2 regions of the Allobosea sp. GW822-FHT03F07 genome follow, and region 1 is predicted to be linked to the other one. Evidence: predicted binding sites of a transcription regulator. Region 1 holds the regulator's gene; the other holds the start of a gene.
What was found. The regulator LexA, encoded in region 1, represses DNA repair genes until DNA is damaged. The targets are predictions, from matches to a motif close to TGTTCNNNNTGTGTTCNG.

Region 1 (14,904 bases):
GCGATCCTCCGACTGGCGCATATAGAGGCCGTTCAGGCTCTCCAGCTTGGCGTAGTCGAAGCGCGCCGCCGACCGGCCGATCGAGGACAGGTTGAACAGCTCGATCATCTCCTGCGTCGAGAAGATCTCCTGGTCGCCATGGCTCCAGCCGAGCCGCAGAAGGTAGTTGCGCAGCGCCACCGGCAGATAGCCCATCGAGCGATAGGCATCGACGCCGAGCGCGCCATGGCGCTTCGACAGCTTCGCGCCGTCCGGACCATGGATCAGCGGGATATGCGACATGCTGGGCACCTTCCAGCCGAGCGCCTGGTAGATCTGGGTCTGCCGCGCCGCGTTGGTCAGGTGGTCGTCGCCGCGGATGACATGGGTCACGCCCATGTCGTGGTCGTCGACGACGACGGCCAGCATATAGGTCGGGTTGCCGTCGGAGCGCAGCAGCACGAGGTCGTCGAGATTCTCGTTCTGCCAGACGACTCGGCCCTGTACCTCGTCCTCGACGACGGTCTCGCCGGTCTGGGCGGCGCGCAGCCGGATCACCGGCTTGACGTCGGCCGGCGCGGTCGCCGGGTCGCGGTCGCGCCAGCGCCCGTCATAGCGCATCGGCTTGCCAGCCGCCTTGGCCTGCTCGCGCATCTCGTCGAGTTCGGCCGGGGTCGCGTAGCAGTAATAGGCCGTGCCGGCCGCCAACATCTGGTGCGCGACTTCGCGATGCCGCTCGGCGCGGGCGAACTGGTAGACGGTGTCGCCGTCCCAATCGAGGCCGAGCCATTTCAGCCCGTCGAGGATCGCGCCGATCGCGGCGTCGGTCGAGCGTTCACGATCGGTGTCTTCGATCCGCAGCAGCATCTTGCCGCCGGTATGGCGCGCATACAGCCAGTTGAACAGGGCAGTGCGCCCGCCGCCGATATGCAGGAAGCCGGTGGGCGAGGGCGCAAAGCGCGTGACGACGGCATCGCTCATGAAAGGCAAAGCTCCGGCTGGGCGCAGGTGGACGGCCCAGATCGAGACGGGGAGGAAAAACGGCGAGCCGGATGCCGGCGCGCGCCGGACGGACATGACATCCGGCGCGGCCCCTGTAACATGCTCTGGCCGCCCGCGTTAAGCGCAAGATCGCAGCCGGCGCGGGGCGGGGCGGGCTGGGGAACGCTGGATGCAGCGGGGGCTGCCAGGGGAGGGTCGGCCAGCACAGGCGCGCGGCGCGCGCGCGGGTATCCTGCAATCGCGTCTGCCTGGTCTTGTGCTCGGCGAGGCCAGCCTGAAATCGATTCTCGTGGATTGGCGGCGGCGCTTCCTGGCCGCCTGCTCGCGCGAGGCCGAGCGCCGCCGGCTGTTCCTCTGGCTGCCGGTGATCATGGGAGCCGGCATCCTGCTCTACTTCGCCGCCGACCGGGAGCCGGCGCTCTGGGCCCCGCTGACGGGATTCCTGCTGGCGAGCACCGGCGCTGTCTGCCTGCGATTGAGGCGGCACGCCATGCTGATCTGCATCGGCCTCGCCGCTGTCTTTGCCGGCTTCGCCGCGGCGACCTGGCGCACCGCCACTGTTGCCGGCCCTATCCTCGACCGCCCCCGCATCGGCCAGCTCAGCGGCTTTGTCGAGGCGGTCGAAGCGCGCGATGCCGGCGCACGCCTTGTCATCCTGGTCACGGCCCTTGCCGGACTCGAACCCGAGCGCTGGCCGAAGCGGGTGCGCGTCAATGTCCGTAGCGGCGAGGTCTCGCCGGGCGATCACATCTCGGCCGTGGCGCGGCTCCTGCCGCCCCCCGGCCCGGCGCGCCCCGGCGGCTACGACTTCGGGCGCGACGCCTTCTTCCGCGGGCTGGGCGCCGTCGGCAGTATTCCCGGCAAGATCGTGCTTTCACCACCGCCTCGGCCCCCACCGAGCGAACTCGTACTGGCGGCGACGATCGACCGGGCTCGCAACGCATTGACGCGGCGCATCGCCGAGATCGCCGGCGGCCAGGCCGGCGCGATGGCGGCGGCGCTCGTTACTGGCAAGCGCGGCCTGATCACGGAGACGACGAACACCGATCTTCGTGCCGCGGGCATCTATCACATCGTCTCGATCTCGGGCCTCCACATGGTGCTCGCCGCCGGCACGATCTTCTGGCTGGTCCGGGCGCTCCTGGCCCTCTCGCAGACGCTCGCCCTGCGCTGGCCCGTCAAGAAGATGGCCGCCGTCGCGGCGATGATCGGCGCCATCGCCTACTGCGTCTTCTCGGGCGCGGAGGTCGCGACGGTCCGCTCGCTGATCATGACGCTTGTCATGCTCGGCGCGATCCTGGTCGACCGGCCGGCGCTCAGCATGCGCAACCTCGCGCTGGCCGCGATCATCGTGCTGCTGCGCGAGCCGGAGGCGCTGCTCGGGCCGAGCTTCCAGATGTCCTTCGGTGCCGTCGCCGCCCTGATCGCCTTCGCCGAGCGCTGGGAGAATCGCGACCGGCCGCAGCCGCCTCCCACGCTGCCCTGGCCCGTGCGGCCGCTCTGGATCGCCGCGACCGGCATCGTCGTCACGACGCTGCTGGCGACGGCTGCGACCGCGCCCTTCGGCGCTTATCACTTCCAGACCTTCAATCCCTTCGGCCTGCTCGGTAACGCGCTGGCGCTGCCCTTCGTCTCGCTCTGTGTGATGCCGGCAGCGGTCTTCGGCGTGCTCGCCTATCCGTTCGGGCTCGATGCGCCGGCCTGGTGGCTGATGGGTGCGGCCTCCGAGGTCGTGCTCAAGCTCGCGCATTGGGTCGCGACCATCGAGCATTCCACGCTCGTCATCGCCGCCTTCGGACCCGCCGCGCTGGCCTGCTTTGCGGCATCGCTGCTCTGGATCGCGCTCTGGACGACGAAGTTGCGGCTGCTCGCGATCCTGCCGCTCGTCGCGGGCGTCGCCGTCGCGGCGAAGCCCGGGCGCCCCGAAATCCTGATCGAGCGCGACGGCTCCGGCATCGCCGTGCGCGGCAAGGACGACCTGCTGATCGTCGCCGGCAAGCCCAGCCGCTTCGTCCTGCAGCAATGGCTGACCGCCGATGGCGACGGCCGTAACCCCGACGATGCCGCTCTGCGGCAGGGCGCGGCCTGCGACCCGCAGGGCTGTGTCATCCTGACGAAGGACGGCCGCAGCATTGCCTATGCCCGCGACAGGCTCGCCATCATCGAGGATTGCCGTCGCGCCGACCTCGTCGTCACGCCGATCCCCTGGACCGCCCCCTGCGCCGCGAAGCTGATCGACCGCACGGCCTTGATCCGGGACGGAGCGACGGCGCTCGTTCGCCGGGGCGGGGATTGGCGCAGCCACGCTTCCGAGCAGGCCGGGAGCGAGCGTCCCTGGAACCGCAAGGCCGCAGCCACGCAGCCGACATCGGCCAGACCTGACCCAGCAGGTATTGCCGTTCCGCCGTCGGCGGACGACGCCGCCGAGCCTGAGCGACTTCAGTAGCGCCGCATCAGGTTAACCAGCCGGCCCTGGATCTTGACCCGGTCCGGGCCGAGCACGCGTGTCTCATAGGCCGGATTGGCCGCTTCCAGCGCGATCGAGGATCCACGCTTGCGCAGCCGCTTCAGCGTCGCCTCCTCGTCGTCGATCAGCGCGACGATGATGTCGCCGGTATTGGCGGTGTCCTGCTTGCGGATAACGACGGTATCGCCGTCGAGGATGCCGGCATCCACCATCGAGTCGCCGCGAACCTCGAGCGCGAAATGCTCGCCGCCGCCCAGCATGTCGGCAGGCAACGCGACGCTGTGGCTGCGGCTCTGGATTGCCGAGATCGGCGTGCCTGCGGCTATGCGGCCCATCACAGGGATCGAAATCGTGCCGCGCCCATCATCCGAGGCGCCCTCCACCGGCCGCGGCTTGCCGAGAACGCCTTCTTTGCCGGGCGCGCCATCCTTGCCGAGCCCGCCCTGGACCACCGATGGATTGAAGCGCCCGCGCGGTTGCCCGCCGGCTCCGCTGCCCTCCGGCAGCTTGATGACCTCCAGCGCCCGCGCCCGGTTCGGCAGGCGGCGGATGAAGCCGCGCTCCTCCAGCGCCATGATAAGGCGGTGGATGCCGGATTTGGACCGCAGGTCGAGCGCGTCCTTCATCTCGTCGAAAGAGGGAGGCACGCCGCTTTCACGCAGGCGTTCATGGATGAAGCGAAGCAGTTCGGCCTGTTTGCGTGTCAGCATGGTCCCCGCCGGCGCGATGATGATCTGCTCTTGGCGCAGATTCGAAACAAATCACGAACACCATACCCGTTCGTGTTGTGTTCCGCAAGCAGGTGCTCGCCCAAGGTCAACTCAGCGCAGGCGGATGATCCGGCAGGGATCGCCTTTCTTTGCCGGCTCGGCGAAGGCGGGGCGGATCGCCAGCGCCTGCGCCCGGGCCAGCAGGCCGAGCATGGAGGAATCCTGCCGGTCGAACGGGGTCGCCTGCCAACCGGCCTCGGTCAGCGCGAGGTCGGAGCGCAGATAATCCTCGCGCTCGTCATTGGCCGGCATGTCGCGGCCGAGGATGCCGGGCTCGCTGCGGTCCCGCTCGGGCTCGGGCATGCCGAGCAGCGCCTCGATCAGGGGCACGACGAAGAGATGGCCGCAGACGATCGACGAGACCGGGTTGCCCGGCAGCCCGACCGCGACCATCTGGCCGAGCCGCCCGGTCATCATCGGCTTGCCCGGCCGCATCGCGATCTTCCAGAAGCCGAGCGCCATCCCGGCCCGTTTCAGCGCCTCCTGGACGAGGTCGTGCGCGCCGACCGAGGCGCCGCCGAGCGTGATCAGCACATCCGCGCCGGCTTCCTGCGCGCGTCCGATCCGCGCGGCGAGATCGGGATGGTTGTCGCGGGCGATGCCGAGATCGAGCGCGCTCGCGCCGGCCTGCTCGACGATCGCGGCGAGCGAGAAGCTGTTGGAGGCGACGATCTGGTCGGGGCCCACGGTTTCGCCCGGCAGGACCAGTTCGTCGCCCGTCGCGAGGATCGCGACCAGCGGCTTGCGGCGAACGGGCAGGTTCGGGTGCCCGGCGGCGGCGGCGAGGCCGAGCGCCGCGCTGTCGAGCCGGCGGCCCGCCGGTAGCAGAACGTCTCCGGTCGTGAAGTCGAGCCCGGCCGGGCGCACGAACTTGCCCTTCGGCGCACCCTCGCGGACGCGGATCGTCGCCGAGCCGATGCCGTCGGCATTCTCCTGGATCAGGATCGTATCGGCGCCGTCCGGGATCGGCGCGCCGGTGAAGATCCGCACCGCCTCACCTCGTCCGACCACGCCCGCGAAGGAGCGCCCCGCGGCGGATTCGCCGATGACGCGCAGGTCGCTGCCGGGTGCGAGATCTTCGGCTCGCGCGGCGTAGCCGTCCATCGCGGAATTGGCGAAGGGCGGCTGCGTGCGCAATGCCGTGACGTCGGCCGCCAGCACGCGACCGGCGCATTGCGCCAGCGCCAGGGTCTCGGTCGGCGTCGTCGCCGGCACGCTGTCGAGCAGCGCCTTAAGCGCGACCGGGACCGGCGTCAGGGCCATCAGGTGCTCTCCCCGGCGCTGCTGCCGGCGTCGAACGTGCCTGATTTTCCGCCCGATTTGTGGACGAGCCGGATATTCTCGATCCGCATCGCGCGGTCTGCCGCCTTGACCATGTCGTAGACGGTCAGGCAGGCGACGCCGACGGCGGTGAGCGCCTCCATCTCGACGCCGGTCTGGCCCTTCATCTTGACCTCGGCGCGCACCCGCACGCCGGGCAGGGCTTCGTCCAGTTCGAGATCGACCGCAACCTTGCTGATGAGCAGCGGGTGGCAGAGCGGGATCAGCTCATGCGTCTTCTTGGCGGCCATGATGCCGGCGAGCCGGGCGGTGCCGAGCACGTCGCCCTTCTTGGCGTCGCCGGCGCGCACGATCGCCAGCGTCTGCGGCTGCATCACGACGCAGCCTTCGGCGATCGCGATGCGCGAGGTCTCGGCCTTGTCGCCGACATCGACCATATGGGCCTGGCCCTGCGCGTCGAGATGGCTGAGGCCGGTCACGCGGCGCTGTCCTGCGGCTTGCCTTCGAGCGACTTGCCTTCGAGCGATGTACCGGTCAGCAGTTCGCGCGTCGCTGCGGCGACGTCTGCCTGCCGCATCAGGCTCTCGCCGACGAGGAAGGCGCCGACCCCGACGCCGTTCAGCCTGACGATGTCGGCATGAGTGAAGATGCCGCTCTCGCTGATCAGCATGCGCTCGGCCGGCACGCGCGGCGCCAGCCGCTCGGTCACGGCGAGGTCGACCTTGAAGTCGCGCAGATCGCGATTGTTGATGCCGAGCAGGCGGCTTTTGAGAGAAAGCGCCCGGTCGAGCTCGGCTTCGTCATGGACCTCGATCAGCACGTCCATGCCGAGATCGAACGCCGTCGCTTCGAGATCGCGCGCGGTGGCGTCGTCGACGCCGGCCATGATGATCAGGATGCAGTCGGCGCCCCAGGCCCGCGCCTCGAAGACCTGGTAGGGGTCGTAGAGGAAGTCCTTGCGCAGCGCCGGCAGGCCGGAGGCGGCGCGCGCGCGTGTCAGGAATTCCGGTTGCCCCTGGAAGGACGGCCCGTCCGTCAGCACGGAAATGCAGGCGGCCCCGCCGGAGGCATAGGCGCGGCCAAGTGAAGGCGGATCGAAATCGGTGCGGATCAGCCCCTTGGAAGGGCTCGCCTTCTTGATCTCGGCGATCAGCGCCGGACGTCTCTGCGCGGTCTTGGCGGCGAGCGCGTCGGCGAAGCCGATCGGCCGGGCGGCGGAGCGGGCCAGTTCCTCAATCTGGGCGGGCGGGATCGCCTGCTTGGCGGCGGCGATCTCCCGGCGCTTGTATTCTTCGATCCTGGCGAGGATGTCGGTCATGGCCGCCTCACGCGTTCGAGCTGGCGACGAGCGCAGCCAGCGTCGCCTTGGCCTTGCCGGAATCGAGCGCGGCCACCGCCTGCGCCAGCCCGTCGCGCAGGTCGCCGGCCTTTCCGGCGACGAGCAGCGCGGCCGCGGCATTGAAGGCGGCGATGTCGCGGAAGGCCGTCTTCTCGCCGTCGAGCACGGCCCGCAGCGCCGCCGCGTTCTGGGCCGGCTCGCCGCCGCGCAGATCTTCCGGACGGGCGCGGGGAAGGCCGACATCGTCGGGGCTGATCGAGAAGCTCTCGATCTTGCCGCCCTCCAGCGAGACGACGCGCGTCGGGCCTGTGGTGGTGATCTCGTCGAGCCCGTCGGAACCGTGCACGGCCCAGATCCGCGTCGAGCCGAGGCTCGCGAGCACGCGCACCATCGGTTCGAGCCAGGTTTCGGAGAAGGCCCCGATGAGCTGCTTCTTGACGCCCGCCGGGTTCGAGAGCGGCCCGAGCAGGTTGAAGATCGTGCGGGTGCCGAGTTCGACGCGCACCGGCGCGACATGGCGCATCGAGGCATGATGTGTCGGCGCGAACATGAAGCCGACGCCTGCCTGCGCAATGCAGCGCTCGGTCGCCGCCGGATCGAGCCCGACCTTGACGTTGAGCGCCATCAGCACATCGGCCGTGCCGGTCTTGGAGGAGGCGGCGCGGTTGCCGTGCTTGGCGACCGGCACGCCGCAGGCGGCCGTGATGATCGAGGCCAGCGTCGAGACGTTGTAGGAGCCGGAGGAATCGCCGCCGGTGCCGACGATGTCGATGGCGTCGGCCGGGGCCTTCACCGTCAGCATCTTGCCGCGCATCGCGCCGACCGCGCCGGTGATCTCCTCGACGGTCTCGCCGCGCACGCGCAGCGCCATCAGGAAGGCGGCCGCCTGCGCATTGGTGACGCCGCCGGACAGGATCGTGTCGAAGGCGTCGCGGGCCTCGTCGCGCGACAGCGAGGCGCCGGTCGCGACCTTGGCGATGAAGGGCTTGAAATCGTCCATGGGAACTCTGTGTAGAAGGCGACTTTAACGCAGTCGATCTGGAAAAAGGGCGGCTCGAACCGGCGTCCCGGGCTCAGACGGCGCCGGCCAGGGCGGCGCCCGCATGGTCGCGCTGCCATCGCTCGGCGAGATCTAGGAAATTCCGCAGGATCGTCGCGCCGTGTTCCGACGCGATGCTCTCGGGATGGAACTGCACGCCGCAGACGGGCAGGCTCCGGTGCGACAGCGCCATGATCAGCCCGTCATCGGTCGAGGCTTCGATGTCCAGATCGGCCGGGCAGCTCTCGCGTGCGACGACCAGCGAGTGATAGCGCGTCGCCTGCAGCGGCCCGTTGATGCCGCGGAACAGCCCGCGCGCCTTGTGCTGGATGGCGCAGACCTTGCCGTGCATCGGCAAGGGGGCGCGCACGACATCGCCGCCGAAGGCCTGGCCGATCGCCTGCAGCCCGAGACAGACGCCGAAGATCGGCTTCCGGTCGGCGCCCTCGCGCACGAGATCGAGGCAGATGCCGGCTTCGTTCGGCGTGCAGGGGCCGGGCGACAGCACGATCGCGTCGTGATCGCCGGCGAGCGCTTCCTCGACCGTCAGCGCGTCGTTCCGGCGCACATCGACCTCGGCCCCGAGCCCGCCGATGAGGTGGACCAGGTTCCAGGTGAAGCTGTCGTAGTTGTCGATCAACAGAACGCGCATGGCCGAACCCGTGAATGCGGCTTGAGGTCATGCACGTTCGGAGGCGGGGTGGTCAAGTTTTCGAGCGGGCGGTCGCATGGGCTCAGTCGTCATTCTCGGGCGAAGCGAAGCGCAGAACCGAGAATCGTCGGACGAGATGGGGCCGGAGCCTCTCCCGGCCTGAGATGCTCGGGGCGAGCCCGGGCAGGACGAGCAGATACTAACCCCGCGCCCCGCGCGGCATGCCGGCCGTTCGCACCGAACCATGGCCCGGCGCGGTCTCGATCCCGAGCGTCGGCAAAGCGAGCGTGCGCTGGCCGCGGAAATCGACATGGCAGACGAGCAGCCCGCGCTCCTCGATATAGGCGATCAGCCGCCGCGCCCGGCTCGGCGAATGGCTGCCATAGACGGCGGCAAGTTCCGCGTCGCTGGGGCAGGGCGCCTGTTCCAGTGCCGCGCGCGCGATGAACAGGAACAGGCCGTGCAGATCGTCGGGCAGGGCCAGCGAAGCCTCGACAGCCGCCCGCCAGGTGTCGGATTCGACGATTTCGTCGCTCGCACCGGCCTTGGCCACGGCGAGGCGGCGGCGGAACTCGTCGAGGCTGAGATTGCTCCGTCCGAGCCGGCGCATCCGGCAGCGCACGGTGAAATCCTGGTAGAGCACCGCGACCTGGCGGGAGCGCGCCTCGGGATCGGCCATCAGCTCGCGCAGGATCTCGGTCATGATCGCCTCGCGCTCGGCCGGCTCCATCGGAACCTCAGGCTCGGGTTCCGGCATCGGCGCCGGGCGATAGGCCTCGATCTGGCGCATGGTGTCGTTAACCGGCGGGCGCGGACGCGGCGCGGGGCGCGGCATCCGGCTGATCGGGGTGGGCTCGTCGGCGCCGGCCGTGAAGATCAGCTTGCCGGCCTCTTCCGGGGCCTGCTCGGGCAGCGGCATCAGCCCGGGCGCGCCGCCGCGATCGACCGAGGAGACCGAACCGATCCGCAGCGGCAGCGGGCGCTTCGACAGAGCGGGCCCTAGCGCCACGAACTGGCCGCGCTCGAGGTCGCGGAACATCTCGGCCTGTCTGCGGTCCATGCCGAGCAGATCGGCGGCGCGCGCCATGTCGATGTCGAGGAATGTGCGCCCCATCAGGAAGTTCGAGGCTTCCGCCGCGACGTTCTTGGCGAGCTTGGCGAGGCGCTGCGTCGCGATAACGCCGGCGAGCCCGCGCTTGCGGCCGCGGCACATCAGATTGGTCATCGCACCCAGCGAAAGCCGGCGCGCCTCGTCGGAAACCTCGCCCGCCATCACCGGCGCAAAGAGCTGCGCCTCGTCGACGACGATCAACATCGGGAACCAGAGCGAACGGTCGACATCGAACAGCCCGCCGAGAAAGGCGGCGGTGGCGCGCAACTGCTCGTCGGCTTCGAGATTTTCGAGATTGAGCACGACCGAGACGCGGTGCTGGCGCACGCGCAGCGCGACGCGCTGCAACTCGGCCTCGCCGCATTGCGCATCGACGACAACATGGCCGAACTGGTCGGCGAGCGAGACGAAGTCGCCTTCCGGGTCGATCACCGCCTGCTGCACCAGCGGCGCGCTCTGTTCGAGCAGGCGCCGCAGAAGATGCGATTTGCCCGAGCCGGAATTGCCCTGGACCAGCAAGCGCGTCGCCAGCAACTCGGCGAGGTCGAGAAGCGCGGGATCGCCGCTCCCGCTCAAGCCCATGTTGATGGCCGTCGTCATGCCGTGATCGAATTGCTCCGCAGATATCCAGTCATCATTGCGAGGCCCTGACCGTTGTCCGGCTGAGGCGCGCAGGGCTCGCGACCGGCGCTTCTAGCACGGCCTTTCGCAGTTGCGTCCGAGTCGGGCGCCCGCGTCCACAGCAATCGGAGGCGGCGTTTCAGCGCGGCCGTTCTGTCAGCGCGGGCAGCGCCGCGCCCGCTCCTCGCGCTGGATGTCGGCGATGGTCCGGCGCTGGCTGTTCGACAGCGGCACGTCCTCGACATTGTCGTATTGGCAGCTGGCATTGCCGAAGGCCTCGATGCCGCGCCGTGTCCGGAAGCAGTAGCCCTGCGCCTTGTAGATCTCGTTGCGCGCATACCAGAGATCGTCGCAGCTCTCGGCCCGCGCCGGAGCCGGCGTGGCGGCGAGTCCAGTCAGCATTCCGAGCGAGGCCAGGGTCGTCAGGATGATGGGCCGCATCGCCAGGCTCCGCCGAATGCAGTGATGTTGGATTGCGCAGCCCAATCTGCGTGAAGCCTCCAGCAGCGGCAAGCCGCATCGCAGCGGATCTGCAACGTGTCGCGCCGCCGTCGTCCCGAGCCGCTATCGTGGCGCGCAAGGAGAGGACGATGCGAGCGTATGGTTATTGCGAACGCCTGAGCGATCATTTCTGGGGCGAGCCCTGGAACACGATGACCAATGGCGCATTCCTCGTGGCCGCATGGGCTGCGCTGCTTCTCTGGCGCCGCGCGGGTCGGCGCGACTGGCCGGTCCTCGTCCTGATCCTGCTCGTGTTCGCCATCGGCATCGGCTCCTTCCTGTTCCACGCCATGCCCCGACCCTGGACGCTTGCCGCCGATGTCGTGCCGATCCAGCTCTTCGCCTTCTCCTATTTCGCGCTGGCGCTGGCGCGCTTCCTTGGCTTGCGGCCGATGGCGACCGGGCTCGGCACGCTCGCCTTCGTCGGTTTCGGGTTCTCGATCTCCTGGGGTCTCGCGCCCTCGCTTCCGGCGGGCGTGCGCGGCTCGGTCGGCTATGCCGCTTTCCTGATCGCGCTGGCCGGCATGGCCATCGTACTGTGGCGGCGGCCGGGCAGGGCGGACACGGCGCGGCTGCTCGCCCTGGCGGGGTTCGTCTTCGCGCTCTCGTTGACCTTTCGGACGCTCGACGGGCCGCTCTGCGGCAGCATCCCGCTCGGAACCCACTGGCTCTGGCATCTGCTGAACGCGACGGTGCTCTACCTGCTGCTGAGAGCCGCGATCGGGCGGGGCAGCGCCGAGGCTCGTGGCGCGGCCATCGGCGATGCTCCTGCTGCAACGCGGAAGCGGTAGCCGACGCGACCGGGGGGCGATACGATCGCCGGCGCCGAAACGGCCCGACTTCCCCCGACCGGACGAGACCCCATGACACGCCGCGCCCGCATTCTCGTGATCAACCCCAATTCCAACGAGGCGGTGACGGAAGGGCTGCGTCAGGCGGTGCTGCCGCTCTCCTTTGCCGAAGGGCCGGAGATCGTTTGCGAGACGCTGACCGATGGGCCCTTCGGCGTCGAGACGCAGGAACACGCCGACAGTGTCACGATTCCCCTGCGTCGCAAGGTCGAGGCCGCCAACGATGTCGATGCCTTCGTCATCGCCTGCTATTCCGACCCCGGCATCCATGTCGCCCGCGAGGGCACGACGAGCCCGGTCTTCGGCATCGCCGAGAGCGGGGTGCTGACCGCGCTCGCCCGCGCCGACCGTTTCGGCGTCATCGCGATCAAGAGCCGCTCGATCCCGCGCCATATCCGCTATCTCAGACAGATGGGGCTGATGGACCGGCTCGCCGGCGAGCGCCCGCTGGAGATGTCCGTCGCCGAGACCGCCTCGGGCGACCGCACGCTGGAGCGCATGATCGCGATCGGCCGCGAGCTGAAGGAGATCGACGGCGCCGGTGCGATCGTCATGGGCTGCGCCGGCATGGCCCGCCACCGCAGGCCGCTGGAGCAGGAACTCGGCATCCCCGTTATCGACCCGACGCAAGCGGCGGTCGCCATGGCGATCGGCACCATTGCTGTGAGGTGAGCCCGGCTCGCCCGGCGACAGGCGGCATCGGCATGGCGGTTCACCTACGGACAGGCTGACGTGTGCGGCCCGCGATCTGCTATGAGCCCGGCATGCTGAAAGAGTTCTTCGTCTATTACCGTCCGCACCGGGCCCTGTTCCTGGTCGATTTCGGCTGCGCCGTGCTGTCGGGGTTGCTCGAACTCGGCTTCCCCATGGCGGTGAAGGCCTTCGTCGACCTGCTCTTGCCGCGCGGCGACTGGCCGCTGATCCTGCTGGCGGGCGCAGCGCTCCTGGTGATCTACGCGGTCAATTCCGGCCTGATGGCGATCGTGACCTACTGGGGCCACCGGCTCGGCATCAATATCGAGACGGAGATGCGCCGGCGCGCCTTCGACCATCTCCAGAAGCTCTCCTTCCGCTTCTACGACGAGCAGAAGACCGGCCATCTCGTCGCCCGCGTCACCAAGGACCTGGAGGAGATCGGTGAGGTCGCCCATCACGGGCCGGAAGACCTGTTCATCGCGGTGATGACCTTCATCGGCGCCTTTCTGCTGATGCTCTGGGTTCATCAGGAACTCGCGCTGATGACCGCGCTGATCGTCCCGCTCGCCGGCGTCATCGTGGCGCGCTACGGCGCCCGCATGGCGCAGAACTGGCGCAACCAGTTCGGCCGCGTCGGCGCTTTCAACGCGCGGCTCGAGGAGAACATCGGCGGCATCCGCGTCGTCCAGGCCTTCGCCAACGAGGCCCATGAACGCGCGCTCTTCGCCGGCGACAACCAGCGCTACCGCGTGACCAAGCTCGAAGCCTACCGCATCATGGCCGCGAGCCAGGCGATCAACTATCTCGGCATGCGCATGGTCCAGCTCGCGGTGATGCTGGCGGGCACCTGGTATGTCGTGCAGGGCAGCCTGAGCGTCGGCGGTTTCGTCGGCTTCCTGCTGCTGGTCGGCGTGTTCTACCGGCCGCTCGACAAGATCGCGAGCGTGATCGAGACCTATCCAAAGGGCATCGCCGGCTTCCAGCGCTATCAGGAGCTGCTGGCGACGGAGCCGGATATCGCCGATGCGCCGGACGCCGTCGAGGCTCCGCCGCTGAAGGGCGATATCCGCTTCGAGAGGGTCGATTTCGGCTATGCCAGCGGCAGGCCGGTGCTTGCCGGCATCGATCTGTCGGTTGCGGCTGGCGAGACCGTCGCCTTCGTCGGGCCGTCCGGCGCCGGCAAGACGACGCTGCTTTCGCTGCTGCCGCGCTTCTACGAGGTCGATGGCGGCAGGATCACCATCGACGGACACGATATCCGCAAGCTGACGCTCGCTTCGCTGCGCCGCCAGATCGGCATCGTCCAGCAGGATGTCTTCCTCTTCGCCGGGACGATCCGGGAGAACATCGCCTATGGCCGGCTGGACGCGAGCGAGGACGAGATCTCCGAGGCCGCGCGCCGCGCCCGGCTGGAGACGATGATCGCGGATCTGCCCGATGGTCTCGATACGCTGATCGGCGAGCGCGGCGTCAAACTTTCGGGCGGCCAGAAGCAGCGCCTCGCCATCGCCCGCATCTTCCTGAAGAATCCGCCGATCCTGATCCTGGACGAGGCGACCTCGGCGCTCGACACCGAGACCGAAGCGGCGATCCAGCAATCCCTGACCGAACTCGCCGAGGGCCGCACCACGCTGGTGATCGCGCATCGGCTGGCGACGATCCGCCATGCCGACCGCATCGTCGTGGTGACGCAGGCCGGCATCGCCGAACAGGGGCGGCACGAGGATCTGGTGCGCGCAGGCGGCCCCTATCAGGCGTTGCACGAGGCACAGGTCGCGCCGCTGCGGCTCGCGATGGGCACGGCTGCCGAGTGACCGGGCGCGTCGGCGCGCGGGAACCGGCGCCGGGTACCCGTCGTTGGATCCTTTAACGGGGATTTGGGGGCTCGAGCATCGTGCGCTCTTCACTGGCCGCGGCTTTGATGTCGGCGCTGCTCGTCGTGAGCCCGGTGCTCGCGCAATCGACAGGCACGCCGGGGACCGGGCCTCTGTTCCCGGGCGGCCCGAGGCAGGGCATTGGACCGCCCTCGATCACCGATTCCGTGCCCGATATCCGGCTGCGCCAGGATGGCGGCGGCATTCCGGGCGCAGGCCCGCCGGTCGACTATGGGCGGCCCGGCCCGGCGCCGTCCTATGGCCGGCCGGTCGTCGGCGCGGGTGGCGGCTACGGCCTCACGCGGCCGAGGCCGGCCGCTGTCCGCCAGTGCGTGACGCCCCGCTCGACCTGCCGGCTCAAGCGAGCCGTCCTTGTGGGTAACCCCTGCTCATGCCGGTCGCGCGGCAAGGCTGTTCGCGGTTATGGCGTTCCGTGAGCTTGCGTTGAACCACCAGCGTCATCCCGGAGCAGCGCCGCTTCGCGGCTTGTCCGGGATGATGGCTGCGTTAATGCGGGCGCTGGCGAATGCAGTTCCGCCGCCGGCCGGGAAAAGCTCCTTCGACCACCCTTGAAGCCCATGACCGGCTCGGCGATGCCGGCGAGCGCTTCGCCGGGCGTGGGCGCATCGAGGACGATGAGATCGGCCGGGTTGCCGACGGAGATGCCGTAATCCCGGAGATTCATCAGCCGCGCCGGCAGCGTCGTGACGAGATCGACGCA
Region 2 (14,904 bases), on a different contig from region 1:
CTTGCGCGCCGTCTCGAACAGCGCCGCACCCGCCGCAGATTTCTCGTAAGGCGGGCGGTTCATGCCGCCGCTGATCCTGATCTTCACATCCGGGTCATGCGGCTTCAGGCCGAGGATGCGATCTTCCATCGCCAAGCCGTCGGCCGCGCTGGTGACGCGCAGGTCGACGCTGAACCAGGCATGCTGCGGGATGACGTTCGCCGCGGTGCCGCCGCCCATCAGGGCGACCGAGGTGGTGATGCCGCGCGCATAGTCGGTCATGCCCTCGACAGCGAGGATCTGGTGGGCCGCCTCGCGGATCGCGCTGCGTCCGTCCGCATGACGCGAGCCGGAATGTGCCGGCCGCCCTTCCAGCTTGACCTCGAAGCGCCCGACGCCCTTGCGCGCTGTCACGATCTTACCGCCCTCGCGGGCCGGCTCCGTGACGAGAACGGCGGCGGAAGCCCGGCCGATCTCCTCGATCAGGCCGCGCGTCGTCGGCGAGCCGATCTCCTCATCCGGCGTGAACAGGAAGACCATTGGCCGCTTCGCCGTCCCGGCGCGGGCGACGTCCTTGAACGCTTGCAGTGCGAGCCAGGCACCGCCCTTCATGTCGTAGACGCCCGGGCCGTAGAGCCGGTCGCCTTCGACCCGCACGGTCAGGTCGCGGGCGCTCGTCCCGACCGGGTGGACTGTGTCAAGATGCGACATGACCGCAACCGCCGGCTCGCCATTGTCGAGGCCGGCCCGCAGGATCAGGCTGTCGCCGAGGCCGTCGCGCCCGGCGATGCGCTCGACCGCGATCGGCAGGCCTTCGACCTCGCTCGCGACGAGGTCCATCATGCCGTTGACGCCGGGCACGTGGCTGGTGGGGCTTTCCAGCGCGAGCCAGACGGACAGGGCGGAAACGTTGGGATCGATGCTGCTCATGATGGCCGGACCATCGCCGGGAAGCGCGGCGCGAACAAGGATGCCGGCTGGCAGGGGCGCCCTGCCCTGATGGCATGGCGCAGCGAGGCGCCCCTGCCCCGGCTTGACAAGCGATCCCTGATACTAAACCATTAGGTTAATCAATGAACGACAGCGGCTCGATCCGGGATCGAACGCCAGGGAGAACGCCATGGCCAGGCTGCAGAAGATCACCCCGTTCCTGTGGTTCGACAAGCAGGCGGAGGAGGCCGCAGAGTTCTACGTCTCGGTCTTCAGGAACAGCCGCAAGGGCGCGATCATGCGCAATCCGGGCGATGTGTCGGGCCTGGCCGCGGGAGACGCGCTGACCGTCTCCTTCACGCTCGAAGGCGTGGATTTCACCGCCATGAACGGCGGGCCGGGCCACGACTTCACGGACGCCGTTTCCTTCGTCGTGCTTTGCGACACGCAGGACGAGGTCGACCATTATTGGGACAGGCTCACCGCCGATGGCGGCAAGCCGATCGCCTGCGGCTGGCTGAAGGACAAATTCGGCGTATCCTGGCAGATCACGCCGGGCCGCCTGATCGAATTGCTGACGCATTCCGACACCGCGACGGCGAGCCGCGTCATGCAGGCGATGATGCAGATGATCAAGCTCGACATCGCCGCGCTGGAACGCGCAGCGGCGGGGTGAGCAAGCGCCTGGATATCCCCCCTCTCCGTCATTCCGGACAAGCGGCGTCAGCGGCGCCGATCCGGAATCCATCGTGGAGTGCGTTGCCCTCCGATGGATTCCGGGCCTCCGCTTCGCTGCGTCCGGAATGACGGCACGGGTTGATCAGGCGCCCGCCTCAAACCCGCCTGACGTTCCAGAAGGTCGGGAAGCTCGGCAGTACTCCCGTCAGCGTCTTGCGATAGGCCGTCGGCTGGAAATACTGGCCGAGCGGCGCATAGGGCACGTCCTCGAAGACTTGGCGTTGGATGTCGGCCGCGATGCGCTGCTGGGCGGCGAGATCGGGCGCCTCGATCCAGGCGTCGCGCAGCGCCTCGATCTTCGGCGCCACCGGCCAGCCCGGCCAGGCATTGGCGCCATTGCCGCGCAGCGAGAGATGGCCGACGGGGTCGAACATGTCGAGCCCATTCCAGCCGGTGAAGAAGCAGTTCCAGCCGCCCTGCGACGGCGGCTCCTTCTTGGCGCGCCGCGCGACCACCGTGCCCCAATCCATGCTCTGATAGTCGACATTCATGCCGATGCGCTTCAGCATCTCGCCGGCGACCTCGCATTCGGCCTTGAGATTGGCGAGATCGGTGACGCCGAGCAGCACGACCTTCTCGCCGTTGTAGCCGGCCGCCGCCAGAGCCTGCTTGACGCGCCCGACATCGCGCGGGCTGTTCAGCACCTCCATGCCGGCATCGCTCGCCATCGGCGTGCCCGGCGGGAAGACGCCGACGCCGGTGCGCCAGAGGGTCTTGTCGGGCCCGCCGACCGCTTCCATGAATTCGGCCTGGTCGATCGCCAGCAGCATGGCGCGGCGGATCGCCGGATTGTCGAAGGGCGGATGCAGATGGTTCATCCGCATGATGGCCACCGCGCCCGTCGTCTCCTTGACGGCGACCTCGATCGCCGGATTGCGCGCCAGCACCGGCACCAAATCCGGCAAGGGCTGCTCGACCCAGTCGATCTCGCCGCTCTGCAGCGCAGCGGCCGCGGTCGAAGGGTCGGGCAGCGTGTGCCATTCGACCCGGTCGAAATGGACGAGCTTGGGCCCCGCGGTGCGGCCCGGCTGGCCGTCGCTGCGCGGAACATAGCCCGCGAATTTCTCGTAGATGGCGCGGCTGCCGGATTGGCGTTCGGCCGCGACGAAGCGGAACGGCCCGCTGCCGACGACCTCGGTGACCTGGGTGAAGGCGTCGGTCGCTGCCAGGCGCTCGGGCATGATCACCGGCATGAAGGCCGTCATCTTGGCGAGCGCATCGGGCAGCAGCGGGAAGGGCTTCTTCAGGCGAAAACGCAGCGTCCTGTCGTCGACGGCTGAAAGCTCGTCGGTCAGCGCGAACAAGGTCTGGCCGAAGGAATCGCGCTTGCCCCAGCGCGTCAGGCTGGCGACACAGTCGCGCGCCAGGACGGGCGCGCCGTCATGGAATTTCAGCCCCTCGCGCAGCTTGATCGTCCAGGCCTTGCCGTCGGCATCGGCGACCGCGCCCTCCGCCATCTGCGGCTGCGCCTTGTAGGCCGCGTCCTGCCCGAACAGCGTGTCGTAGACCATGAAGGCGTGGTTGCGCGTGACCGTCGCCGTCGTCCAGATCGGATCGACGACCGCGAGATCGGCCTGCGGTACGAACTTCAAGACCTTCGCGTCGGCCGCCTCCGCGAGCCGCGGGGCCGAAAGCGTCAGCGCCGCCGCGCCGCCCGCCAGAAATCCGCGCCGTGTCGTCATCTTGGCCTCCCTGTGACCGGAGGCCTTGGCTGAGGCAGGCCCCACAATGACGCAGGGTATCGCAAGCCGTGTGCCAGCCCAAACCGTCTGGGAACCCGGTTCACACATGCGAACCGCGCCGCACCGGTGAAGCCGGCACGACGCCGTACAACTTTACGGGCGGCCCATGAGGGCACTTCGCGCGACCGCGCCGAAGGCGCAGCTCCCTTCCGACAACTGCGCGGGTCATCCCGGACGCAGCGAAGCGGAGATCCGGGATCCATGCCTGAAGCCCGATCGGAAGCGTTCCGGAGTGGATCCCGGGGCAAGCCCGGGATGGCCGCGCGGGTTCCGCGCAAAAACCAGCAGAACCTGCTGTACAGGCGCTAGAACGGGATGTCGTCGTCGAGATGGCTCGAGGACGAGCGCCCGCCCCCGCCACCCGCCATCGCCGGCTGGCGCGAGCCGCCGCCCTGCGGGCCGGAGCGTCCAAAGGAGGAACCCGAGGAGCGGTCCTCCATCATGCCGCCGCCCTCGCCATATTCGTCCGAGCCGCCCTGCCCGCGGCTGTCGAGGATGGTCAGCTCGCCGCGGAAGCGCTGTAGCACGATTTCGGTCGTGTACTTCTCGACGCCCGACTGGTCCTGCCATTTGCGGGTCTGGAGCTGGCCCTCGATGTAAACCTTCGAGCCCTTCTTCAGATACTGCTCGGCGACCTTGGCGAGGTTCTCGTTGAAGATCACGACCGAGTGCCACTCGGTGCGCTCCTTCTTCTCGCCCGACTGCTTGTCGCGCCAGGTTTCGGAGGTCGCGATGCGCAGATTTACGACCGGCTCGCCCGAGCCGAGCCGCCGGACCTCGGGATCGCGACCGAGATTGCCGACCAGAATGACCTTGTTGACGCTACCAGCCATGAGAGGCTCCATTTCCTGCGCACATCGAAACCGGCTTTCCGACCGGAGCCGGACCCTACCGGCCTGTAGGCGCACTATCAATGATGTTCTCGTTTTGTTCAAGAGCATTCGGGGCGTTGTCCCCGGAATTCGTCTCGGCACGCCGGAGTCGGCTCCCGCGCCGGTCGCAGGCTCAGGGCCGGTCTTCATCCTCGCCCCAGATCGTGGCTTCCGTCAGGCCGAGCGCCGCGAACTCCTCGGCTCTCAGCGGCGCCTCGCCGGCGGAGAAAAACTCGTCGAGCTGCGGCGGCGCGACCGGCGTCCCGCTGAGCATGGCGTGCGCCTGGCCGCGATGATGCACCTGATGCTGGAACAGGTGCAGCAGCAAGCGGTCGAGCCGCTCGCGCTGCACCCTCACCCGCCGATGCACCTCGACGATGCGCTCGAGATCCCCCGCCTCGACGACCGCGATCAGGCGCCGGTCCACCTGCTCCTGCGCGGCCTTGAGGGCTGGCAACGTAGAGCAGGGCTCCTGGTCGGCCCAGGCCGCCGGCCCGAGCGTGCCGCCTTCCATGGCGTCGACATAGAAATGGTCGATGATCAGGATGTGGTTGAGCGTCGCGCGCAGGCTCGGGAAGAAGCCAGTGCGCGGCGCGATGAAATCCTCCTGCGACAGCCCGGCGCAGGCGCTCAGCAACCGGTGATTGGCCCAGAGATTATTATAGGCCATCGCCCGGAAGGGGCGCAGTTCATCCATCGCCGTCACCTCCTCGACGCGCGCATGGTATCACGGCCGGGCGGGACGGATCGCGGCAGGAGCGGCGCTGCGCTCGCTATCGTCTACCCGTGCCGCTCCTCGCTGATCTTCGGCAGGAACCAGGCGAGCAGCCCGATCGCCGGCAAGAATGAGCAGATGCTGTAGACCGCCCCGATGCCAATCCGGTCGGCGAGTTCGCCCAGCATCGCCGCCGCGACGCCGCCGAGCCCGAAGGAGAGCCCATAGAACAGCCCGCCGACCAGCCCGATCCGGCCGGGCATCAGCTCCATCGCGTAGATCAGGATCGCGGCGAAGGCGCTCGACATGATCAGGTTGATCACGATCGTCAGCACGCCGGTCCAGAACAGGTCGGCGAAGGGCAGCGCGAGCGTGAAGGGCAGCGCGCCGAGGATCGAGAACCAGATGATCTTGTTGCGGCCGATCCGGTCGCCGAGCATGCCGCCGAACAATGCGCCTGCCGCCGACGAGGCCAGGAACAGGAACAGCATCACCTGCGAGAGCTGCACCGAGACGCCGAACTTGCCGATCAGGTAGAAGGTGTAGAACGAGCTGAAGCTCTGCGAATAGGCATTCTTCGAGAACAGCAGGATCACCAGGATCGTCACGGCGAAGCCGACGGCAGCGGCCGAACGCGCCGGAACCGCCGCGGCGGCCACGCCCGTCTTCGCCGCGGGAGCCGAGGCGTGCAGCCGCTGCAGCTCGGCGAAGCGCCCGGCGGTCCACATCATCACCATCATCGCGACCAGCGCCGCGGCCGAGAACCAGGCGAGGCTCTGCTGTCCGCGCGGCACGATGATGAAGGCGGCGAGCAGCGGCCCGAGCGCCCCGCCGGTCTGGCCGCCAACCTGGAAGATGCCCTGCGCCAGCCCGTGCCGGCCGCCTGAGGCAGCTCGCGCCATGCGCGTCGCTTCCGGGTGAAAGATCGAGGAGCCGAGCCCGACGCAGCCAGCCGAGAGCAGCAGCAGCGGATAGCTGCCGGCATAGGCCAGCCCGATCAGGCCGGCCAGCGTGAAGCCCATGCCCGCCACCATCGAATAGGGCATCGGGTTCTTGTCGGTATAGGCGCCGACCAGCGGCTGGAACAGCGAGGCGGTGATCTGGAAGGTCAGCGTGATCAGCCCGATCTGCCCGAAATCCAGCCCATAGGCCGTCTTGATGATCGGATAGATCGCCGGGATCAGCGACTGCATCATGTCGTTGAGGAGGTGCGTGGCGCTGAGCGCGATCAGGACCGGCATCGCGGCGCTGCGGGCAAGGGGGGTGGAGGAGCTGGCGGCTGTGCTGATCGTCATGTCCGGCGCTTCGTCTGGCTTCTTGCTTGGCTGGCAAACGGATTGGACCCGGACGAAGCGCGACGCCAGCCGAAATCATGCAGGGACGTCATGCATTGGCGAAAGGCATGCACTTCTCAAAGAATTGTCATGGCCGGAAGGCGCCCGAACCCTTGCCTGCCGGCCCGCTCTGTCGCTAAGGCCTCGGATCAGCCCCGCCGGCTATGACCGAGCGGTCCAACGAGGATTCCTGTTCCATGAGCTTCGCCAACGGCCGGCCGATCCTGGCCATGCCAGGGCCGACCAATATTCCCGACCGCGTGCTGCAGGCGATGATGCGCCCGGCCGAGGAGCTCAGCGCGCCATCGATCGTCGGGCTGACCGAGTCGATCCTGGCCGATCTCAAGCGCATCTTCCGCACGGAAGGCGAGACCTTCGTCTACGCCGCCAACGGCCATGGCGGCTGGGAGGCCGCGCTGAGCAATGTCCTGTCCCGCGGCGACAAGGTCCTCGTACTGGCGAGCGGGCGCTTCGCCATCGGCTGGGGCGAGATGGCCCGCTTCATGGGCGCCGACACCGAGGTCCTGGCCGGAAGCTGGCGCGCCGCCGTCGATCCGGCCGCGGTCGAGGCGCGCTTGCGTGCCGATACGACCCATTCGATCAAGGCCGTGATGGTCGTGCAGGTCGACACCGCCTCGGGCGTGGTCAACGACATCCCCGCGATCCGCCGCGCGATCGATGCCGCCGGCCACCCTGCCCTGTTCATGGTCGACGGCGTCGCCTCGGTCGGCTGCATGCCTTTCGAGATGGATGCGTGGGGCATCGACGTCGCCATGTCCGCCTCGCAGAAGGGGCTGATGTCCTCGCCCGGTCTCGCCGTCGTCGCGGCCAATCCGAGGGCGCTGGCTGCCCACACCCACGCCAATATGCGCACCGGCTACTGGGACTGGTCCGGCCGGATGAACACGCTGGCCTATATGAAGCATTGCGGCACGGCGCCCGAGCATCTGCTCTTCGGCCTGCGCGCCGCCTTCGACATGATCTTCGAGGAGGGCCTGGAGGCGGTCTGGCAGCGCCATGCCGGGCTCGCCCGCGCGACCCACGCCGCCGTCGAGACCTGGTCGACCGGGCAGGCGCTGCAATTCAGCGTGCCGGAGCCGGAGCAGCGCTCGCCTTCGGTCACGACGATCCTGGTCGAGGGCTTCGAGACCGCGACGATCACCGATTTCGCCCGCGACGTCTGCGGCGTCTCGCTCGGCCTCGGCATCGGCGATTATACCGGCAAGGCCTTCCGCATCGCCCATATGGGCCATTTCAGCGCAGCGACCCTGCTGGCGACGCTGGGCTCGGTCGAGATGGCGCTTCAGGCCAAGAGCATTCCGCATGGCGCGGGCGGCGTCGCGGCGGCGATCGCCTGCCTGAGCGAGGCGGTTTGAGTTCGGAAAGCACGCTTCTGCAGCGAAACATGCCTTCATTCCGGAGCAGTCCAAAGGTCCGAGCCCGAAAGCCATCAACACAGGCCGTGACGGGAAGGCCCGCCCTCTCCAGAGATTCAGGGATGGATTGTCGTGTTGATGGGTTCCGGGCTCATGCTTCGCACGCCCAGGAGTGTCGGCACGATCCCATTGCCGTGAATGCTCACGAGGCTGGGTCGGTGTGCGCCTCGCCATCCTATCGAGCAAAATCGCTAGCAGTGCGCCCGCGCATTTACGCGGCCCAGTCGAGCTCCGGTAACGGGCGCCCGACAACGGCCATGCACTGATCTGTCCAGCCGGTTACGGCAAGCTCGACAGCTGACCCACCATCGCAATGAAGGAGCACTTTGTCAGAGAACTCGCTTGGATCGATCCGCGCCACATCGAGGATCAAGTACCCGACCCAAAGATGGTCCGGATGACTGCCAAACTCGTATTTGACAGGCAATCTCCGACCACTGCGTAGAATTATTGAGCCAATGCCGACAAGCATGGCGTTTCTTTCCTGATGGCAACGTAGAAGGGCTCTGGCCGTCTGAAAACTCTATTGCGCGACAGCCAACGGACGTCCTCTCCGGCGCGGCAATCGACGTTTCGGCCGGGATATGAGTTGGCCGAGGCTTGTGACGAACACGACATGACGTTCGGAGTGGGTGACGACATGCGCAGCGAACGCGCGGCCATTGTCCAAGGCAATTCGGATGGGCTCGAGGAAGCAGCTCCAATCGACCGATCGAATTTGGCCTATGAGAATGCCGCGACATCCGTTGGTAGATTCAGAACGTAGAAGGGAATATCCGATCGGAATGTCTGTACCGTCGCGCAGAATTAACCTGCCGTGGCCAGATTTCATGATGATCTCAATTTTGATTGCCGGCCGAAAACCGCTCGGACGGGAGGGCAGCACGCAAAAGTAGCGTCGCATAAGGCGCCCTATTCGCACGAATAGCAAGGAGCGTATGCGTCAGACCTGGCGGACAAATCATCGACCCAGGCTGCAACACCCTGCCAAGTGTCGTTCGCCGATCAAAGAATCCAATGGACAGTCGCCGATATAAGGCGCGTACTCCAAACCTTGCCGACACCCCTATCTGGGCGGTTAGCTCCCTCCGTTTTCGCGTTTCGCGCGTATGGTCGGCTTTAGAATGAGCCCCGAACCTAAAGCGTACACGGCCGCCATCCCATGTTACGAACGCGACGGTTTCGCAAAGCTCGCAGCGCTGGCTGACGACCGTGGAGAGGGCTTAGCCGATTACGACACCTGGCACGCGAATGCGTCGGCTGTAGCCGAACGGTGCTTGGCCGAGGGAAATGCCCTCACATTCATCTGGATCGACCCGGAAGATGCCTTGGCGTGGCTGTTCCAACATCAGCTACCCAACAACTTTCGTACGAGGCTTCGATATGTCGAGATGCTTGCATTTGGTGCAGTTGGCCATACCCGCTTCAATAGGTACCTCGGATGGTGACCATGCGCTTTTCCAACCAGCTGAACCAAGACAAGACGACTCTCGAGAGAGCCTACGAGTTGGCGCGCTCAGGGGGCTGCGAGGACGTCCGGGAGATACGGAAGCGGCTTCACGGCGAGGGATATGATTGCAATCAGCTGACGGGCCGCCTGCTGATCAAACAGCTCGGCGAGCTGGCGAAAAGCGCCTGCCGAGCCGAGGCGGTCTGAGCGGAAGGCAGACTTCTTCGACGGGATACGGCCTCGATCCGGGACTTCGGCAGTGAAGGGCCCGGAATGACAGGGCGGTTGCTTCGATCGCCTCAAACCTCAATGCCTCGTCAGCACGCTCCTCGCCATCCGGTCGAGCAGGATCGCAAGCAGCACGATCGTCAACCCACCAACGAAACGGCGCCGGCACCCTGGCGCTGTGCCTGAAGCGCCTTGAGCGTCCGCTTCCGCCCCTTTAGCGGACGACCGGACCGACCGCTTTGCGGTTCAGAACCTGACCGCCAGCACGCCCTTGAAGGCGTGGTCCTGCGCGTCTTGGGCGAGCTGGCCGGTATAGGACAGGCCGAGTGAGGCGGTTTGGCTGATGGCGACATCGAGCCCGGCCTCGACGAGCGCCGCATCGCCGGCGATCGGCAGGCCCGCGACCGTGAAGGCGCTGGAGCCGGCGAAGGCGAGCGTCGCCTTCGGATCGACATCGCCGAAGGCATGGCGCCAGGCCAGCCCGCCGCGCAGCGTCAGATCCATGCCCTGCCACGCCAGGCTGGTCGAGGCGCGCAGGCCCAGCGTCGAATAGCCGATGCCGGTATCGTCACCGCGGCCGGTCAATGCCGTCGCGCTGCCAGTCTCGGTGAAGCCGTCAGTGTGAAGATTGACGTAGGCCAAGCCGGCGAAGGGTTCGAGCGCGACGCGGCCGAGGTCGATCCGGTAGCCGAGTTCGCCGAAGATCTGGGCCGTGCCGGCGTCGTAGTCGGCGCGCGGGTTGCTGCCGAGGAAAGCAGAGGTCACGGCGCGGCGGGTCTCAAGGTCGTGCCAGGTATAGCTCGCGCCGGTGCGCAGGCTCAGCGCACCCCACTGGCCGCCGCCATAGAGGCCGAGATGATAATTGTCACTCTCGCCCGAGGAGCTCCGGCTGTTCACGTCGAACTCGCTGCGGCTGTAGCCGGTGATGATGCCGAAGCGCAGGTTATCGAAGACGGCCGCATCGGCGCCGAGCAGAAGGCCGCCGGTGGAGCGCGTCAGCTTGCTGGCGTTGCCGTCGCTGCCCGTCCTGCCCCATGAGCCATAGCCCTGGCCCCAGACCGCGAAGCGGTCGGTTCGCGGCGTTGGCATTGGCCCCTTCACGCTCGGGGCAAGGTCGGCCGTGAAGCCATAGTTCAGGGTCGCCATCGGCGCGGCACCGACACTGCCGAAGGCGGAGCGCAGCCGGTCATTGACGGCGGCGCGTAAGAGCCAGCTCTCGTCGATCAGCGCCGTCCTGGCCGAGGCGTGGAATTCACCCGAAAGCTGATTCAGCGCCCCCCGGGCCGCATCGATGCTCGCCTGATTGAGCACGCCGCTCTGAACCGGATTGCTGGTGGGCAGGCTGTCCACGCCCTTGCCGGTTTCCGTCTCGTTCGGCGTGGTGCCGATGCTGCCCGCGGTCCTGGTCTGGATCACCGTCAGATAGGCATTGGTCGCGTCATAGGCGTCGCGCAGATTGAGGAATGGCGTCAGGACCTGGTCGCCGAGGCCATAGCTCCCGGTCAGCCCGGTCGAGGTCAGGATGGTGAAGCGCTGGCCGGCGACGTAGGGCGCGCCCGTGTAGTTGATCACGGAAAGCCCGGCGCCGCTCGCCAGCGTGGCCGTGCCGTTCACCCGGATGAGGTCGGAGGTCGTCGTCGCGGGGTCCAGCTCGACCTGATAGATGGTTCCCGCCGCCTGCACATAGGCGCCGTTGATGGTGAGCGTGCCGATCGAGTTGCCGGGCGCGATCCGGCTTCCGGTCAGGAGCGTGGTCGCCCCCACCGTGCCGCTGCCGCCGAGCGTCGCACCGGACTGGACCGTCACTGCCGAGCCCGACAGCGAGCCGTTCACCACCAGCGTGCCCTGCGCGACGGTGGTCGAGCCGGAGAAATCGCCGCTGCCGGTGATCGTCCAGGTGCTCGAGCCCGTCTTCTCGAGCTTGTCGAAATCGCGGTATTGCGAGCTGCTGCCGATGCCGCCGTCGAGCGACCAGTTGTCGCTGCCGCCGAGGCGCAGCGTGTCGTCGCTGCCGGCCTGGTTGGCGATGACATTGCCTCCGATCACCGAGCCGGCCTGCAGCTCCAAGGTGAGCGAAGCGGTCGTCGGCGTGATGCCGGATGTCCAGCCGATCGCTTCGGTCGCCCCCGCGCCGGCGCGGATCGTGCCGCTATTGACGATCTCGATCGCGAGCGTCGCGGAATTGCTCATGATCGCGGCCGCTCCGCTGGCGCCTTCGATCGTGCCGGTATTGACGATCTGCCCGGCGCCATTGCGCAGGAACACGCCCGCGCCCGAGCTCAGGGCGCCACTGCCATTGCCCGCGCCGGAGCCGCCACGGATCGTCCCGTGATTGGTCAAGGTGGCGAGAGTGCCGGGCCCCCCGAGGTCGATGCCGACGCCGCCGCCGAAGCCGCCGGTGTTGTCGCCGCCCTGGATGGTGCCGTAATTGGTCAATGACGAACCGCGCCTGACCTGGGCGCCCGTGCCGCCGCCGGAGCCCGCGGCGCTGCTCGTTCCGCCCGCAATCGTCCCGTAATTGGTGAAGGTGGTCAGCCCCGCCAGGCTGAGGCCAGTACCGCCGCTATTTCCCGTGCTGGTCCCGCCCGTGATCGTGCCGTTATTGGTGATCGTGCTCGCGGTCACCGCGCTGGTCTGGTTGAACCCCGTGCCGCCGACGCCCGCATTATCGGCGCCGCGGAAATCGCCTGAAAGGGTCAGCAGGTTGCCGTTGGTGTGCAGGACGCCGAAGCTGACCAAGCCGCCGGTGATGGTGAAGCCCTGCGTATCGAGCGTGATCGGCTTGGTGGGGGTCGGCAACTGGCCGGAGATCGCGAAGCTCTGGGTCACGATGATCGTCGCGCTCGCATCCGCGCCCGCATTCGCGGCGTTGACGGCGTTGACCAGCTCCGCCGCGCTGCTGACATAGTAGGTTGCGGCTATCGCCGGCGCCGACAACACGCTGACCATGGCGAGCGCAGCGCAGGATGAGCCTGCAAGAAGCCTCGCTTTTCTGGTATATCTTATGGCCTCAATGCCCCAACCTGCGTGTGCTGTCATCGGGGTTTCTCCTCGGAGAAGCAGGCCAGTCTGAGTGGTTGATTGTGCGGGATTCGCCTGGCCGTCTCAAGGGCCGATTCGCAGTAGAGCCAACGAAACGTTACGGAAGGATGTAACGTTGCGGAATGATATATTACAGTCTTGTGACAGTCGCAGCTTGCCATGGCGAGAGCGGCGCAGCTGACGCCCGCCAGCAGCTCGCAGACCATGGCCGGCGCACACAAGCCGAGACCGAGCGCCAGCATGCCCGCCTCGTTCGCACTCCGGCCCCGTCGGCGCCCTCGCCGCTCCTGCCATCCCCTGTCAGCACGCGCGGCACGAAGGCCTCATGATCGCGACGCTGCGTGGTAGTCATGGCTGCCGCGAAGGCTCTGGGCTGGTATGGTCCGGCTTTTGCCCTATCTGTACCGCTTCACCACAACCGGACCGCCCCATGGCTCGCAAGCCCTCAAGCGTCGCTAAGACCTCGCTCGCCGATCAGGCCGCCTCGCTGGAGGCGATGTTCGACGAGGCCCGCAAGACGGATTCGCGCGTCATTTCCGTGCGCGGCGCGCGCGAGCACAATCTCAAGAACGTCGATCTCGCCATCCCGCGCGACAAGCTGGTGGTGTTCACGGGCCTTTCGGGCTCGGGCAAGTCCTCGCTGGCCTTCGACACGATCTATGCCGAGGGCCAGCGCCGCTATGTCGAGAGCCTCTCGGCCTATGCCCGCCAGTTCCTCGAGATGATGCAGAAGCCCGATGTCGACCAGATCGACGGGCTCTCGCCGGCGATCTCGATCGAGCAGAAGACGACCTCGAAGAACCCGCGCTCGACCGTCGGCACCGTCACCGAGATCCACGACTATATGCGCCTGCTCTGGGCGCGCGCCGGCATCCCCTATTCGCCCGCGACCGGCTTGCCGATCGAGAGCCAGACCGTGCAGCAGATGGTCGACCGGCTCACCGAGTTGCCCGAGAAGACACGCGGCTATTTGCTCGCGCCGGTCGTGCGCGGCCGCAAGGGCGAGTTCCGCAAGGAGATGGCCGACTGGCTCAAGCGCGGCTTCCAGCGCGTCAAGGTCAATGGCGAGTTCGTCGAGATTCCGGACGCCCCGACGCTCGACAAGAAGTTCAAGCATGACATCGACGTCGTCGTCGATCGCATTGTGATCAGGCCCGATCTCGGCGCCCGCCTGTCGGACTCGCTGGAGCAGGCGCTGGAGCTGACCGACGGCATCGCCGTCTTCGAATATGCCGACGAGAAGCAGGAGAACGGCGAGGCCAGGCGCATCACCTTCTCCTCGAAATTCGCCTGCCCGGTCTCAGGCTTCACCATCCCCGAGATCGAGCCCCGGCTGTTCTCGTTCAACAACCCCTTCGGCGCCTGCCCGGCCTGCGACGGCCTCGGCCACGAGATGCGGATCGACCCGGACATGATCGTGCCGGACGGCTCGCTGACGCTGAAGAAGGGCGCGATCGCCCCCTGGGCCAAGTCGACCTCGCCCTATTACGGCCAGACGCTGGAATCGCTGGCGAAGCATTTCGGCTTCTCGATGACCAAGCCCTGGTCCGAACTGCCCGAGACGGCGCGCAAGGCGATCCTGTTCGGTACGGGCACGGAAGCTGTCCGCATGGCCTACAATGACGGCCTGCGCGCCTATGAGGTGCGGAAGCCCTTCGAGGGCGTCATCACCAATATGGAGCGGCGCTGGAAGGAGACGGAGTCGGACTGGGCCCGCGAGGAGATCGGCCGCTTCATGTCCGAGACGCCCTGCGCCGCCTGCTCGGGCTATCGCCTCAAGCCCGAGGCGCTGGCGGTGAAGATCGACGGCCGCCATATCGGCGAGATCTCCCGGCTCTCGGTCAAGGACGCGCTGGAATGGGTCTCCGCCCTGCCCGCCCGCCTGTCGAAGAAGCAGAACGAGATCGCCCCGCGCATCCTCAAGGAGATCCGCGACCGGCTGACCTTCCTGCTCGATGTCGGCCTCGAATACCTGACGCTGGCCCGCGCCTCCGGCACTTTGTCCGGCGGCGAGAGCCAGCGCATCCGGCTAGCCAGCCAGATCGGCTCCGGCCTCACCGGCGTGCTCTATGTGCTGGACGAGCCCTCGATCGGCCTGCACCAGCGCGACAATGAGCGCCTGCTCGGCACGCTTCGACGCCTGCGCGACCTCGGCAACACCGTCATCGTCGTCGAGCATGACGAGGACGCGATCCTCACCGCCGACTATGTCGTCGATGTCGGCCCCGGCGCCGGCATCCATGGCGGCGAGATCGTCGCCCAGGGCACGCCGCAGCAGATCCTCGACAACCCGGCTTCGCTGACCGGCAAATACCTCACCGGCGAGCTGTCGGTCGCGGTGCCCTCGAAGCGCCGCAAGGCGCAGAAGGGCCGCTCGCTCAAGATCGTCGGCGCACGCGGCAACAACCTCAAATCCGTCGATGTCGAGATCCCCTTGG

Region 2: the regulator LexA is predicted to act here: its motif matches at 4,307-4,324, upstream of ssb (single-stranded DNA-binding protein).

Annotation. Positions count from the first base shown of each region.
Region 1 is NZ_JBXAND010000002.1:338,522-353,425, reverse strand. Features, by position in the region: gene gltX (glutamate--tRNA ligase) at 1-960, opposite strand, end outside; gene AC1RMY_RS10225 (ComEC/Rec2 family competence protein) at 1,151-3,427, shown strand; gene lexA (transcriptional repressor LexA) at 3,421-4,158, opposite strand; gene AC1RMY_RS10215 (molybdopterin molybdotransferase MoeA) at 4,270-5,481, opposite strand; gene moaC (cyclic pyranopterin monophosphate synthase MoaC) at 5,481-5,978, opposite strand; gene trpC (indole-3-glycerol phosphate synthase TrpC) at 5,975-6,817, opposite strand; gene trpD (anthranilate phosphoribosyltransferase) at 6,825-7,838, opposite strand; gene AC1RMY_RS10195 (anthranilate synthase component II) at 7,912-8,529, opposite strand; gene AC1RMY_RS10190 (helicase HerA domain-containing protein) at 8,729-10,240, opposite strand; gene AC1RMY_RS10185 (YARHG domain-containing protein) at 10,418-10,702, opposite strand; gene AC1RMY_RS10180 (ceramidase domain-containing protein) at 10,852-11,553, shown strand; gene AC1RMY_RS10175 (aspartate/glutamate racemase family protein) at 11,626-12,285, shown strand; gene AC1RMY_RS10170 (ABC transporter ATP-binding protein) at 12,378-14,123, shown strand; gene AC1RMY_RS10165 (hypothetical protein) at 14,204-14,620, shown strand; gene AC1RMY_RS10160 (amidohydrolase family protein) at 14,605-14,904, opposite strand, start outside.
Region 2 is NZ_JBXAND010000005.1:247,569-262,472, forward strand. Features, by position in the region: gene AC1RMY_RS16775 (M20 family metallopeptidase) at 1-909, opposite strand, end outside; gene AC1RMY_RS16780 (VOC family protein) at 1,100-1,585, shown strand; gene AC1RMY_RS16785 (ABC transporter substrate-binding protein) at 1,743-3,329, opposite strand; gene ssb (single-stranded DNA-binding protein) at 3,695-4,222, opposite strand; gene AC1RMY_RS16795 (DinB family protein) at 4,395-4,958, opposite strand; gene AC1RMY_RS16800 (MFS transporter) at 5,042-6,271, opposite strand; gene AC1RMY_RS16805 (pyridoxal-phosphate-dependent aminotransferase family protein) at 6,508-7,686, shown strand; gene AC1RMY_RS16810 (hypothetical protein) at 9,197-9,403, shown strand; gene AC1RMY_RS16815 (autotransporter outer membrane beta-barrel domain-containing protein) at 9,671-12,373, opposite strand; gene uvrA (excinuclease ABC subunit UvrA) at 12,897-14,904, shown strand, end outside.